3 regions of the Nonomuraea sp. NPDC048881 genome follow, and region 2 is predicted to be linked to each of the others. Evidence: riboswitches for the same ligand, from Rfam matches in the RefSeq annotation. Region 2 holds a riboswitch; each other region holds the start of a gene.
What was found. A riboswitch is a leader RNA that binds a small molecule or an ion and turns the genes downstream of it on or off. The one in region 2 is predicted to bind thiamine pyrophosphate.
Positions count from the first base shown of each region.

Region 1 (4,573 bases), on a different contig from region 2:
CGCGCTCGACGAGGACGGGGTGAGCGCCCTGCGCGAGATCATCACGGACAGCGGCGCGCTGCGGGAGTGCGAGGACCTGATCGCCGGCTATCTCGCCGACGCGCTGGCCGCGCTCGACGAGGCGCCGGTCACCGCCGGGTCGCGCACGGCGCTGGCCGAGCTGGCCATCGCCGCGACGTCCCGCAGGACCTGACCCCGGGCCCCTGGTACCGGCGGCCGGCCGGAGCGGCCCGCTTCGGCAGGCGGCCTCGCCGCAGAGTGCGGGCGGCCTCGCCGCAGAGTGTGGGCGCCCGTCGTGGACGGGCGCCCGGTCGTGTCAGGGGGTCAGTGGGTCAGGGGGGCAGTGTCAGGGGGGCAGTGTCAGGGGGTCAGGCGTTTGGCGAACTCGGCCGCCGCCGCCCCCGGGTCCTCCGCGTCGGTGATCGCCCGTACGACGACCACGCGGCTCACGCCGTACGACATGACCTCGTCGAGGTTGGTGAGGTCGATGCCGCCGATCCCGAACCACGGCCGCGGCGCGGCCGCCCCCGGGGCCGGTCCCAGTGAGGCCGCGTGCCGCAGCAGCGCCGGGCCGGGCGCGTGGCGGCCCGGCTTGGTCGGCGTGGGCCAGATCGGGCCGCAGCAGAAGTAGTCGACGCCCTCCTCCACGGCCGCGGCGGACGCCTCGGCGACGGAGTGGGTGGACCGGCCGATGACGATGTCGTCGCCGAGCATCTCTCGCGCGACCGTCACGGGAAGGTCGTCCTGCCCCAGGTGGAGCACGTCGGGCCGGGCGGCGAAGGCGATGTCCGCCCGGTCGTTGACGGCCAGCAGCTTGCCGTGCCGGTCGCAGGCGTCGCGGAAGACTTCCAGGAGCGCGAGTTCTTCGCGTGCCTCCAGGCCCTTCTCCCGCAGCTGGATGATGTCCACGCCGCCGGCCAGCACCGAGTCGAGGAACTCTGCCAGGTCGCCGCGGTCGCGGCGGCCGTCGGTGCAGAGATAGAGGCGGGCCTCAGAAAGCGAGGGCCTGGGCACGCCGCTTGACCTCCGTGTGACGGCCGGCCTTGATCGCCTCGATGGGCGACCCCGGCAGGGACTCGTCTGGGGTGAAGAGCCAGCGCAGCGACTCGATGTCGTCGTAGCCGGCGTCCTGCAACACGGTCAGTGTGCCGGGCAGGCCCTTCATCACGTCCTTCCCGTCGAGGAACACCGCGGGAACCTGTGGCCCGCCGCCGCCACGGCGCACGCCGAGCAGCTTGTGGTCCTTGAGGAGTTGCTTGGCCCGCCCGATCGAGAGGTCGAGGCGTGAGGCCACTTCGGGGAGAGTGAGCCACTCGTCGACGAGCTGGTCGGTCTCCCGGTCGATCTGTGCAACAGAAAGCGTCACGAAACCACAACTACCACATGCCGTCCTTGCTCAAACAACACAATCCCGTAGGGGGACCTCTGGATCTACCAGGCGTTCTGTGTCGAGGCGATGCCCGCCTTCGATGATCCTACGGCCCTGCACGTAGTCCCGGGGCCGGTCGACGGCGAGCACGGCGGCGAGGGTGTCGCCGGACGTCAGCCAGACGGCCGACCACTTGCCCTCGGGCTCGCCCCGGTAGAGCAGGCGGTCGCCGGAGGGGTGGTGGCCGATGTACTGGACCATGTGGCCGAACTGCTCGGACCAGAAGTAGGGGGCCGGGTCGTAGACGGCCTCCTCCCCCAGCAGGGTCGCGGCGGCGACCTCGGGCGAGCCGAGCGCGGTGTCCCAGTGCTCGACGCGCAGCCGGACGCCGTAGCGGCGCGACCACCAGGCCGCGCAGTCGCCGGCGGCGACCACGTTCGGCATGGACGTGCGCAGGTGCTCGTCGGTGACGACGCCGTTGTGCAGGTCGATGTCGGAGCCGGCCAGCCACTCGACGGCCGGGCGCACGCCGATGCCCGTGACGACCACGTGCGCCTGGACGAACTCGCCGCCCACCAGCCGCACGCCGCCCTCGTCCACCTCGTCGACCATGGTGTTCAGGCGCAGGTCGATGCCGTCGTACCAGTGTCGCGTGCGGGCGCCGATCTCCGGGCCCACGGCGTTGGCCAGCGGGGCGGGGCCGGCCTCGATCACGGTCACCGAGCAGCCGGCCTTGCGGGCGGCGGTGGCGACCTCGGCGCCGATCCAGCCGGCGCCGATGATCGCCACATGGGCTCCGGCCACGAGCCCGGCGCGCAGCTCGTGGGCGTCGTCGAGGGTACGCAGGACGTGCTGGGGGCCGTCGCCGGGCACGGTGATCGGCTCGGTGCCGGTGGCGATCACGAGGCCGTCGTAGCCGAGCTCGCCCTCGGTCGTCTCCACGACGCCCTCGCGCAGGGCCTTGGCGGTGACCCCTGGCCAGAAGTCGACCTCCAGCGCGTCGAGGTCGGCCTCCAGGAAGCTGGAGTCGGCCGCGCCGGACAGCACGGCCTTGGACAACGGCGGACGGTCGTAGGGCCGATGGCGCTCCTGGCCGATCAGCGTGATCCGTCCGGTGAAGCCGCGCCCGCGCAGCGCCTCCGCGCTGCGCAGCCCGGCCAGGCCCGCTCCCACCACTACGACATGGTTCACGTTCATGACCATAACGGGGGCGGTGCCGGCACGTCGCGCCGAGGCCGTAGGCTGGAGGCGCAAGACGCGCGGGAGTCCGGCCGTCACCGGGCTGAGAGGAAGGCTTGAGCGGGCCTTCGACCGCAAGACACCTGATCCGGATCATGCCGGCGAAGGGAGCGCGGATGAATGTGATCGTGGGCGGCGGGGTCGTCGGGTTGTCGATCGCCTGGCGGCTGGCCCGCGAGGGGCTGCCCGTCACGGTGGTCGATCCGGCCCCGGGGCGCGGGGCGTCCTACGCGGCGGCCGGGATGCTGGCGCCCGTCAGCGAGGTCGCCTACACCGAGGAGCCGCTGCTGCGGCTGGGGGCCGCCTCGCTGAGCCGATGGCCGTCCTTCGCCGCCGAACTGGCCGCCGACGCGGGCCTCGGCCCGGATCTCGGGGCGCGCTCTGGGGCAGGTCTCGGCACGGGGCTGAGCGGCGGTCCCGGTCGCGGGGCCGGGGCGAGGGCCGGGGAGGCGTTCGGGGGCGCGTTCGGGGTGATCGGGCCGGAGGGGGCCGCCGGCCGTGCGCTCGACCTGCGCGCCGACGGCACGCTCGACGTCGCCTTCGGGGCCGACGACCTCGCGGCGCTCGACGACCTGGCGGCGTTCATGGACAAGCTGGGGCTGCGGGTCGAGCGGCTGACCGGGCGCGAGTGCCGGCGTCTGGAGCCCATGCTGGCCCCTTCGGTGCGCGGCGGGCTGCTGGCCCCCGGTGACGCCTGGGTCGATCCGCGCCGGGTCACGGCGGCGCTGCTGGCCGCGCTCGACCGGCTGGGCGTGCCCGTCGTGCGGGCGCGGGTGACCGGCCTGCTGCGCGACGGCGACGCCGCTCCGGCCGCCGCGACCGGCGCTGGGACCAGCTCTGGAACCGGCTCTGGAACCGGTGCTGGAACCGGTGCTGGGACAGGCCGTGCGGCAGGATCTGTGGCGGGAGCTGTGACCGGTGCTGTGAGGGGGGTGCGGCTTGAGGCCGTGCCCGGTCAGCCTGAGCCGGCGGTGCCGGAGATCGCGGCCGAGCGGGTGGTGCTGGCCGCCGGGGCGTGGAGCGGGGAGCTGGCCGACGTGCCCGTCCGGCCGGTCAAGGGGCAGATCATGCGGTTGCGCTCGCCGCAGCCGCTGCTCGGCCGGTGCGTACGCGGGATGGTGCACGGCGCGCCCGTCTACCTCGTCCCCAGGGGCGACGGCGAGCTGGTGCTCGGGGCGACCCAGGAGGAGCTGGGGTTCGACACCCGGGTGACCGCGGGCGGGCTCTACGAGCTGCTGCGCGACGCCAGGGAGCTGGTGCCGGGCGTCACCGAGTTGGAGGTCGCCGACGTGGTCGCCGGGCTGCGTCCGGGCACCCCCGACAACCTGCCGATCATCGGGGCGGGCGAGGTCCCCGGGCTGGTGCTGGCGACCGGCCACCACCGGGGCGGGGTGCTGCTGGCCCCCCTGACGGCGGTCCTGGTCACGTCGGCGGTGCTGACACCGTCCACGACGACGGCGTCCCCGGCGGCGGCCCCGACGACGGCCCAGACGGCCACACAGACGGCGGGCCAGACGGCGGGCCGGACAGGCATGCAGACGGCGGCCCAGGCAGCGGCTCGGGTGGCGGAGGTTTCGACGGGCGCGGGGATTCTGACGGGTGAGGAGGGCGAGCTGGCCGCGCTGTGCTCGCCCGCGAGATTTCGGGATATTTCATGATTGTGACGATCAACGGCGCCGCGCACGAGGTGGCCGACGGCACCACCGTGGCCCAGGCCGTACGGACGCTGACCACCGCCACCACCGGCGTGGCCGTGGCCGTGAACGACGAGGTGGTGACGCGGAGCTCGTGGGAGACGACGGCGCTCGGCGACCGCGACCGCGTCGAGGTGCTGACGGCGGTGCAGGGTGGATGAGCTGATCATCGCCGGGGAGAAGTTCGCCTCCCGGCTCATCATGGGCACCGGCGGCGCGCCCTCTCTGGAGGTGCTCGACCAGGCCCTGGTCGCCTCGGGCACCGAGCTGA
Region 1 covers NZ_JBEZGC010000009.1:300,360-304,932, forward strand. The annotation lists gene AB0C33_RS30985 (polyprenyl synthetase family protein) at 1-193, shown strand, start outside; gene thiE (thiamine phosphate synthase) at 361-1,014, opposite strand; gene AB0C33_RS30995 (Rv2175c family DNA-binding protein) at 992-1,366, opposite strand; gene AB0C33_RS31000 (FAD-dependent oxidoreductase) at 1,397-2,566, opposite strand; TPP riboswitch at 2,619-2,735, shown strand; gene AB0C33_RS31005 (FAD-dependent oxidoreductase) at 2,725-4,266, shown strand; gene thiS (sulfur carrier protein ThiS) at 4,263-4,463, shown strand; gene AB0C33_RS31015 (thiazole synthase) at 4,456-4,573, shown strand, end outside.
Region 1: it holds a riboswitch for thiamine pyrophosphate, as region 2 does, so the genes downstream of both, AB0C33_RS31005 (FAD-dependent oxidoreductase) here and thiC (phosphomethylpyrimidine synthase ThiC) in region 2, are expected to answer to the same signal.

Region 2 (4,573 bases):
ACGGACGAGATGTCCCCCGAGCCGCGCGACGAGATGCGCGGCTACGAGGGCAGGGACCTGCTGGCGGGCAAGAAGGCGCTGATCACCGGTGGCGACTCGGGCATCGGCCGGGCGGTGGCGGTGGCGTTCGCCAAGGAGGGCGCGGACGTCGCCATCGCCTACCTCGACGAGCACGACGACGCCAACCACACCCGCGGCCTGGTCGAGCAGGAGGGACGGCGGTGCGTGCTGCTGCCCGGCGACCTGGGCGACCGCGACCACTGCGCGACGGTCGTGGAGCAGGCGGTCTCCGAGCTGGGCGGCCTGGACGTCCTGGTCAACAACGTGGCCTACCAGGCGCCGGTCGACTCCCTGGAGGAGCTGACGGACGAGCAGTGGGAGCACACGTTCGCGGTCAACATCCACAGCTACTACCGCGTCACCAAGGCCGCGCTGCCGCACCTGCGGGAGGGCAGCGCGATCGTGAACACCTCCTCGATCAACGGCCTGCGCGGCAACAAGACCCTCATCGACTACGCCGCGACGAAGGGCGCGATCAACGCCTTCACCTACTCGATGGCCCAGAACCTGGTCGAGCGCGGCATCAGGATCAACGCCGTCGCCCCCGGCCCGGTCTGGACGCCGCTGATCCCGGCCACGATGCCGGAGGAGAAGGTGGCGAAGTTCGGCGCGCAGGTGCCGATGAAACGGGCCGCCGACCCCGACGAGATCGCCCCTTCGTACGTGTTCTTCGCCGCCGACCGGCTGTCCTCGTACTACACGGGCGAGGTGCTGGCCCCGATCGGCGGCGAGACGCTCCCGGGCTGACCGCGCGGGTCAGAGGTAGATCGAGCCGCCCTTCCCGAGGAACTCGGCCGCCTTGTCGGCCATGCCCGCCCGCACCTCGTGGCTGAGCTTCATCGAGCAGAACTTCGGGCCGCACATCGAGCAGAAGTGCGCGGTCTTGGCGGGCGCGGCCGGCAGGGTCTCGTCGTGGAAGGCGCGGGCGGTGTCCGGGTCGAGCGACAGGTCGAACTGGTCCTCCCAGCGGAACTCGAACCGGGCGTCCGACAGGGCGTCGTCCCACGCCTGGGCCTGCGGGTGCCCCTTGGCCAGGTCAGCCGCGTGCGCCGCGATCTTGTAGGTGATCACGCCGGTCTTGACGTCGTCGCGGTTGGGCAGGCCGAGGTGCTCCTTGGGGGTGACGTAGCAGAGCATGGCGGTGCCGTACCAGGCGATCATGGCGGCGCCGATGCCCGAGGTGATGTGGTCGTAGCCGGGGGCGATGTCGGTGACGAGCGGGCCGAGGGTGTAGAAGGGCACGTCGTCGCAGAGCTCGCGCTGCAGGTCGACGTTCTCCTTGATCTTGTGCATGGGCACGTGGCCGGGGCCCTCGATCATCACCTGCACGTCGTGCGCGTGCGCGATCTTGGTCAGCTCGCCCAGGGTGCGCAGCTCGGCGAACTGGGCCTCGTCGTTGGCGTCCGCGATCGAGCCGGGGCGCAGCCCGTCGCCCAGCGAGAACGTCACGTCGTAGCGGGCCAGCAGGGCGCACATCTCGTCGAAGTGCTCGTACAGGAAGCTCTCGCGGTGGTGGGCCAGGCACCAGGCGGCCATGATCGAGCCCCCGCGCGAGACGATCCCGGTCTTGCGGCGGGCGGTCAGCGGGACGTGCGCCAGCCGCACGCCCGCGTGCACCGTCACGTAGTCGACGCCCTGCTCGCACTGCTCGATCAGGGTGTCGCGGTAGACCTCCCACGACAGCGCCTCGGGCCGCCCGCCCACCTTCTCCAGCGCCTGGTAGATGGGCACGGTCCCGACCGGGACGGGCGAGCTGCGGATGATCTGCTCGCGGGTCTCGTGGATGTTCGGCCCGGTGGACAGGTCCATGACGGTGTCGGCGCCCCACCGGGTGGCCCAGGTCATCTTCTCGACCTCCTCCTCGATCGAGGAGGTGACGGCGGAGTTGCCGATGTTGGCGTTGATCTTGACCAGGAAGTTCCGGCCGATCGCCATCGGCTCGGACTCCGGATGGTTGACGTTGGCGGGGATGACCGCCCGCCCGGCCGCGACCTCCTGCCGGACGAACTCGGGCGTCATCCCCTCCCGGACGGCCACGAACTCCATCTCCTTGGTCACCACGCCGCGCCGCGCCGCGCCGAGCTGGGTGACCGGCGAGCCCCACGCCGAGCGGTCGGCACGCGACGGCCCCGAGGTGTCGTAGAGCCGCACCGACGTGCCGTTCGACAGCCTGACCTCGCGCATCGGCACCTGAAGGTCACCGATGTAGATCTTGGAAAAGCGCGCGTCGCTCATCGCGCAAACTCCCTTCGCCGGCATTATCCGGAGCAGGTTCTGGCGGTCGGCGGCTGACAGCCGTCCTCTCAGCCCGGTCCGCACCGGGCTCCCGCGTTGGTCATCGCGATCATAACCCCGCGCGTGGCAGGATCAAGGGGATGTCTGATCCCATTGCGCACACGACCGCCACCTACGACCGCATCGCGCGCCAGTTCGACGAGCAGTTCACCGAACCGCCACCCTCGTTCGCGGCCTTCCGCGACCGGTTCGCCTCGGCCCTGCCCGCCGGAGCCACGGTCGCCGACCTGGGATGCGGCCCGGGGCGCGAGTCGGCCTGGTTCGCCGGACGCGGCCTGACCACCGTGGGCGTGGACCTGTCGATCGAGATGGCCAGGCTCGCCGCCGGGCACGGCGTGCCCACCGTCCTGGGCGATCTGCGACGCCCGCCGCTGTCGCCGGCCTCCCTGGACGGCCTCTGGTCGGCCGCGGCCCTCGTGCACGTGCCGTCCGAGCAGACCGAGGCGACGTTGCGCGCCTGGCACGCGGCGCTGCGCCCCGGCGGGGTGCTCGCGCTGACCACCGCCCTGGGCGACGGCGAGGGCTGGGAGCCGGTGCCGTACCGGACGGAGTACGAGCGCTGGTTCGTCCACCGCGACGCGGGCGACCTGCTCGCGGTGCTGGACGCGGCCGGGTTCGCGGTCGCCTGGCACGAGACGAACGTCACCCACCGCACGTGGTTCAGCGTGCTGGCGACAGCGCGCAGCTCTCCCCAGCCCTAGTCTCCAGGTCGAGCGCGAAGCCGGGGCCGCGCAGCCGGGCGGTCCCGCCGCGCGCCGACGACAGCCTGACCTCGACCGGCACGCCGTCCGCCCAGGTCACCCCGACGGTGAAGCCGCCGCGGGCGCGCAGCCCGTCGAACGAGCCCGCGCGCCAGGCGGCCGGCAGCGCGGGCAGCAGCTCGATGACGCCGGCGTGGCTCTGGAGCAGCATCTCGGCCACCCCGGCGGTCGCGCCGAGGTTCCCGTCGATCTGGAACGGCGGATGTGTGTCCCACAGGTTGGGCAGCGTGCTGGCGCGCAGTTGCCCGCTCAGCATGGCCAGGGCGCGGTCGCCGTCCTTGAGCCGGGCCCAGAAGTTGACCTTCCAGGCCATGCTCCAGCCCGTGCCGCCGTCGCCGCGCGCTTCGAGCGTGGTGCGCGCCGCGGCCAGGTGCTCGGGAGCGGTGAGCTGCGTCCCGGGGTGCAGGGCGTAGAGCTGGGAGACGTGCCGGTGCCGGTCGGACGGGTCGTCGAGGTCGGCCTTCCACTCCTGGAGCTGCCCCCAGGAACCGACCCGCAGCCCGGGATCGAGCCGGTCGGCCGCCTCGCGCAGCCGTCCGGCGAACTCGGCGTCCACGCCGAGCGTGCGCGCGGCCGCGACCGTGCAGGCGAACAGGTCCCGGACGATCTGCTGCGGCATGGCCGCGCCCGCGGTGAAGTCGCCGTGCTCGGGCGAGTACGCGGGCGAGACGACGAGGCTGCCGTCGCGCGCGTCGGGACACAGGTTGGCCAGCCAGAACTCGGCGGCCTCGCGCATCGCCGGATAGGCGTGCCCGCGCAGGTGGCGCTCGTCGCCGTCGAACAGGTAACGCTCGTAGAGCTGGCGCACCAGCCAGCCGGCGGCGTCCGGCATCCAGAACGACGTGGGCCAGTCGTGCACCCCCGTGAACCCGAACGGGTTGGTGTTGGAGTGCACCGCCCACCCCGCCGAGCCGAACATCGACCGCGCGGTCTCGCGTCCGGGCGCGCGCAGCCCCGCCACGAACTCCTGGTACGGCACCGCCGTCTCGGCCAGGTTCGCCGGCTCGGCCGGCCAGTAGTTCATCTGCAGGTTGATGTTGGTGTGGTAGTCGGACTCCCACGGCGGCGAGTTGGACGCGTTCCACACCCCCTGGAGGTTGGCCGGCAGCGAGCCGGGGCGGGAGCAGGCGATCAGCAGGTACCGGCCGTACTGGAAGTACAGCGTCTCCAGGGCTTTGTCGGACGGGGTGCCGGCGCCTTCGTAGGCGGCCAGCAGGCGGTCGGTCGGCAGGTCGGGCATGCGCTGGCCGAGGTCGAGGCGGACCCGGCCGAACAGCGCCCGATGGTCGGCCTCGTGCTCGGCCCGCAGCTCGGCGTACGGCCGCCGGGCCGCCGCGTCCACCGCTGCCGTGACGCGCGCCGCCGGGTCCGGGCCGCGGTAGCCGGGGTGGACGGGCGCGTAGTCGGTGGCCGCCGAGAAGACGAACACCGCGCTGTCGGCGCCCGTCACCACGACG
Region 2 covers NZ_JBEZGC010000001.1:717,180-721,752, reverse strand. The annotation lists gene AB0C33_RS03400 (SDR family oxidoreductase) at 1-807, shown strand, start outside; gene thiC (phosphomethylpyrimidine synthase ThiC) at 817-2,295, opposite strand; TPP riboswitch at 2,288-2,400, opposite strand; gene AB0C33_RS03390 (class I SAM-dependent methyltransferase) at 2,436-3,056, shown strand; gene AB0C33_RS03385 (glycoside hydrolase family 95 protein) at 3,016-4,573, opposite strand, start outside.

Region 3 (4,573 bases), on a different contig from region 2:
GAGGGCGGCGTCGAGCTCGGCGTCGCCCAGCGGGGTGGGGTCCGTCACCGTCACCCTGTCGTCGGCCAGCTCGACGCGGCCCGCGGCGGCCAGCTCGGCGAGGATCGCGCCGCCGAGCGCGGGGTCGAGCTGGACGCCTCCGATGAGCTGTTTGCCTGCTTCCTCGTCGTGGGCCAGGAGGAGGAGTTCTTCGGCGATCGTCACGGTCATGTCCCGACACTAACCTCCCAGGCATGAGCATTTCGGAAAGACTTCACGCGATCGGCCGGCCCTTGCTCCAGGCGCAGCTGGACCATCCCACGGTGGCCGGCATCGGGCGCGGCGACCTGCCGGAGCCGATCTTCCGGTCCTGGCTGGAGCAGGACTACCTGTACCTGCTCGACTATGTGCGGGTGTTCTCCAGGCTGGCCTGGCAGGCGCCGGACGGGCATCTGGGAGACCTGGTGGATCTGGCGTACGCGACGTACCACGACGAACTGCGGCTGCATCGGTCGTTGTCGGCGGAGTTCGGGGCCGATCTGGACAACGCGGTGAAGGGGCCGGCGTGTGTGGCGTACACGGCGTTTCTGCTGGAGGCGGCGGGGTCGTACGGGGAGGGGTTGGCCGCGCTTTATCCGTGTATGTGGGGCTATTCGAGTCTTGGGAAGATCCTCGCCGAGAACCCGCCCGCCGAGCCGCGGTACCGGGCCTGGGTGGACACCTATGCCGACCCCGCGTTCGCGGCGCTGACCGTACGGATCGGGCAGATGATCGACGAGGCCGACCCCGACCCCGTACGGGCGGAGGCGCTGTTCGCCGAGGGCATGGCACACGAGCTCGCCTTCTGGGACGTGCCGTAGCTTTCTGGGGCGTGCCGTAGTCGCGTGCCGGTCCGGCGCGCGCCATACCCTGGGGGCATGCCGGAACTTCCCGAGGTGGAGTCGCTCACCAACTTCCTGCGCGAGCGGGCGGTCGGCCGTTCGATCGCCGGCGTCGACGTCGTCGGCTTCCAGGCGCTCAAGACGTTCGACCCGCCGGTCACCGCGCTCGGCGGGCTCACCGTCACGAACGTGTCGAGGCACGGCAAGTTCCTCGACCTCGACTGCGACGGCCTGCACCTGATCATCCATCTGGCCCGCGCCGGCTGGCTGCGCTGGCGCGACGACCTGACCGGCGCGCGGCCGGTGCGGCCGGGCAAGGGACCGCTGGCCGTACGCGTACGGCTGGCGCCGGACGACGACGGCCTGGCCCCCGGCTTCGAGCTGACCGAGGCCGGCACGCAGAAACGGCTGGCCGTCTACGTCACCGACAAGCCGGAGGACGTGCCCGGCGTCGCCGCCCTGGGCCCCGACCCGCTCGACGACGCCTTCACCGTCGAGGCGCTCAAGCGCATCGTGGGCGGCAACCGCACCCAGATCAAGGGGCTGCTGCGCGACCAGAAGGTGATCGCGGGCATCGGCAACGCCTACTCCGACGAGGTGCTGCACGCGGCGAGGATGTCGCCGTTCAAGATCGCCGCGACGCTGACCGACGCGCAGATCGCCGACCTGCACGAGGCCATCGTGACGACGTTGCGCGACGCCGTCGAACGGGCGCACGGGCTGGCCGCCAAAGACCTCAAGGCGGAGAAGAAGTCCGGGCTGCGCGTGCACAACCGGGCCGGCCAGCCGTGCGACGTGTGCGGCGACACGATCCGCGAGGTGTCCTTCGCCGACTCCGCGCTCCAGTACTGCCCGACCTGCCAGACGGGCGGCAGGCCGCTGGCCGACCGGCGGATGTCGCGCCTGCTCAAGTAGGGTCCCGGGCGCGGGATGATGGAGGCATGACCGTTCCAGAGATCGACGTCACCGCCGTTCCCGACGACGCCTACCTGCTCGACGTCCGCGAGCAGGACGAGTGGCTGGCCGGCCACGCCCCCGAGGCCGTGCACATCCCCATGTCGCAGATCCAGGGCCGGGTCGAGGAGGTGCCCGCCGACCGCACCGTCTACGTGGTGTGCCGGGTCGGCGGCCGGTCGATGCAGGTCACGGCGTGGCTCAACCAGCTCGGGCGCGACGCCGTCAACGTGGGCGGCGGCATGCAGTCGTGGGAGTTCGCGCGCCGTCCGATGGTCAGTGAGACCGGGCAGGATCCTTTCGTGGCCTGAATGCCCCACTGTGGCGGTTCCGCCGCCATTGAGGCATGATGAGGGCGCCAACTGCATAGTCGCGGGAGCTCGGGGCGCCGGGCTGAGAGGGCAGCAACACAGCCGCTGCCGACCGCCTGAACCTGTCCGGGTAATGCCGGCGTAGGGAGTGTGCGATGACGCATGTCGTCGACGAAGTTCCGCTGACCCTTGACGGCGCGCCCCCCAAGACCCTCGGCGTCCTCGACCAGGGCGCGCTCTGGGCCAACCTCGGTGTCAGCCTCCTCGGCTTCTCCGGCGCGCTCGTCCTGATCGATCCCCTGGGCAACGCGCCGCTCAGCCTCGTGGCCGCGCTCACGGCCGCCGTGGTCGGCAGCCTCATCGGCACGGCCATGGTCGGCCTGTCGGCCATCCCCGGCACGCAGACCGGGCGGCCGGCGATGGTGCTGCTGCGTGGGCTGTTCGGGGCGAAGATGTCGTACGTCCCGTCCGTGCTGAACATCGTGCAGATGCTCGGCTGGGGGGCCTTCGAGCTCTGGGTGATCGCCAAGGCCGCGAACGCGATCTTCGGCGGCGTCCCGTACCAGGTGTGGGTGGTGGTGGCGGGGGTGCTGACCACCGCGCTCGCCGTCTGGCCGCTCGGGTCGATCCGGCTGCTGCGCCGGTACGTGACCGCCGGCGTGATCGTGTCGCTGATCTGGTTCACCGTGTCGTTCCTGGGCGAGGCGCCGACGTACACGGGCGGGTCGTGGACGGCCTTCGCCCCGGCCGTCGACTACGTCATCGCCCTGTCGGTGTCGTGGGTGCCGATGGCCGCCGACTTCGCCAGGCACTCGCGTTCCAGCCGGGCCGCCTTCACCGGCGTCGTCGGCGGCTACACCGTCGCCCAGGTGGCCTGCCTGGCGCTCGGCGTGTACGCGGTGGCCATCGCGGGCGCCCAGGCGGTCCAGGCCGACGGCATGGTCGTGTTCCAGCCGTTCGTCGCGGCGCCGCTGGGCGCGCTGTTCTTCGGCATCCTGGTGCTGCGCGAGACCGACCAGTCCTTCGCCAACGTCTACTCCACCACCGTCTCGCTGCAGAACCTGATGCCGAAGGTGGACCGGCGGGTCGTCTCCACCGCGATCGGCGTGCTCACCACCGCGATCGCCCTGGTCGTGGACGTCACCTCCTACGGCGCGTTCCTCGGGGTGATCGGCGCGGTGTTCGTGCCGATGTTCGCGGTGCTGGCCGTCGACTACTTCGTGCTCGGCGGCGCGGCCCGCTGGAACACCGCCGAGGACGCGCCCTCGCGCTGGCTGATGCTGCTGCCGTGGGCGCTGGGCTTCGCCGCCTACTGGTTCACCACCTCGACGCCCACGGTCGCCGGCTGGGACGGCTTCTGGGCCTCCGCCCGCGAGGCCGTCGGCTTCACGCGGGAGCCGTGGATGAACGGCGCGCTCGGCGGCGCGCTGGTCGCGGCCCTGGTGACGCTGCTCATCGGCGTGCTCGGCCGGCGCCGCTCAGCGGCCCGCTGAGACCCGGCGTTCGACGTTGAGCAGGTGCTGCTTGGCGGCCACGCCTCCGGCGTAGTCGCCGAGCTCGCCGTCCTCGCGGACCACCCGATGACAGGGCACGATCACGCACACCGGGTTGGCGCCGACCGCGTTGCCGACCGCGCGAAGGGCGCGCGGCCGTCCGATGCTCGCGCCGATCTCCTCGTACGTCGTGGTCGTGCCGTAGGGCACCGCCATGGTCTTCTGCAGCACGGTACGGGCGAACGGCGTGGCCAGCGCGAGGTCGACCGGCGTGGCGAAGGTGCGCAGCCGGCCGGAGAAGTACGCGTCGAGCTCCCGGCGCACCGGGTCGAGGCGGCGGGCGTCGGGCCCGATGAACGTGCCGACCTCCTTGGCCACCCGCTCGAACACGGTGTTCTCGGCCTCGAAACTGCAGGCCGCGATGCCCTTGCCGGTCACCGCGAGCACCAGCCTGCCCACCGCGCCGTCGTAGGTGCCGAACGCGATGTCCGGGGGCCCCTCGCCCTTGTAGGTGCTGGAGGTCACTCTCAGCAGGGCATCGAGGTCGCTGCTCGACATGCCTCTCACCCGTTTCAGCCACCGGAATCTTCGTGAGCGCAGCGTATCGGACGGATCGCCCGTCAGACCCACCACGCCACGTGCACTATGGAGGTGTGGGATACGCATGGGTCGGCAGTGACGAGGAGATCGCTCGCGCCGTGCTCGCCGGGTCCCCCAACGCCGTGGTGGCGCTCGACCGCGACCAGAGCGTGCTGGTCTGGAACGCGGCGGCCGAGCACCTGTTCGGCTGGACGGCGGCCGAGATGCTGGGTCGCCGGGCGCCGATCGTCCCCGACGAGCTGGCCGCCGAGCAAAACGCGGTGCTGGAGCGCGTCCGCACCGGGGGCCAGGTGTCGCTGCGCACCAAGCGCGTCCACAAGGACGGCAGGCCGCTCGACCTGCGGGTGGACATCAA
Region 3 covers NZ_JBEZGC010000006.1:89,174-93,746, reverse strand. The annotation lists gene AB0C33_RS22370 (GPP34 family phosphoprotein) at 1-210, opposite strand, end outside; gene AB0C33_RS22365 (TenA family protein) at 234-839, shown strand; gene AB0C33_RS22360 (DNA-formamidopyrimidine glycosylase family protein) at 897-1,775, shown strand; gene AB0C33_RS22355 (rhodanese-like domain-containing protein) at 1,802-2,125, shown strand; TPP riboswitch at 2,177-2,290, shown strand; gene AB0C33_RS22350 (cytosine permease) at 2,281-3,618, shown strand; gene AB0C33_RS22345 (methylated-DNA--[protein]-cysteine S-methyltransferase) at 3,604-4,176, opposite strand; gene AB0C33_RS22340 (ATP-binding protein) at 4,272-4,573, shown strand, end outside.
Region 3: it holds a riboswitch for thiamine pyrophosphate, as region 2 does, so the genes downstream of both, AB0C33_RS22350 (cytosine permease) here and thiC (phosphomethylpyrimidine synthase ThiC) in region 2, are expected to answer to the same signal.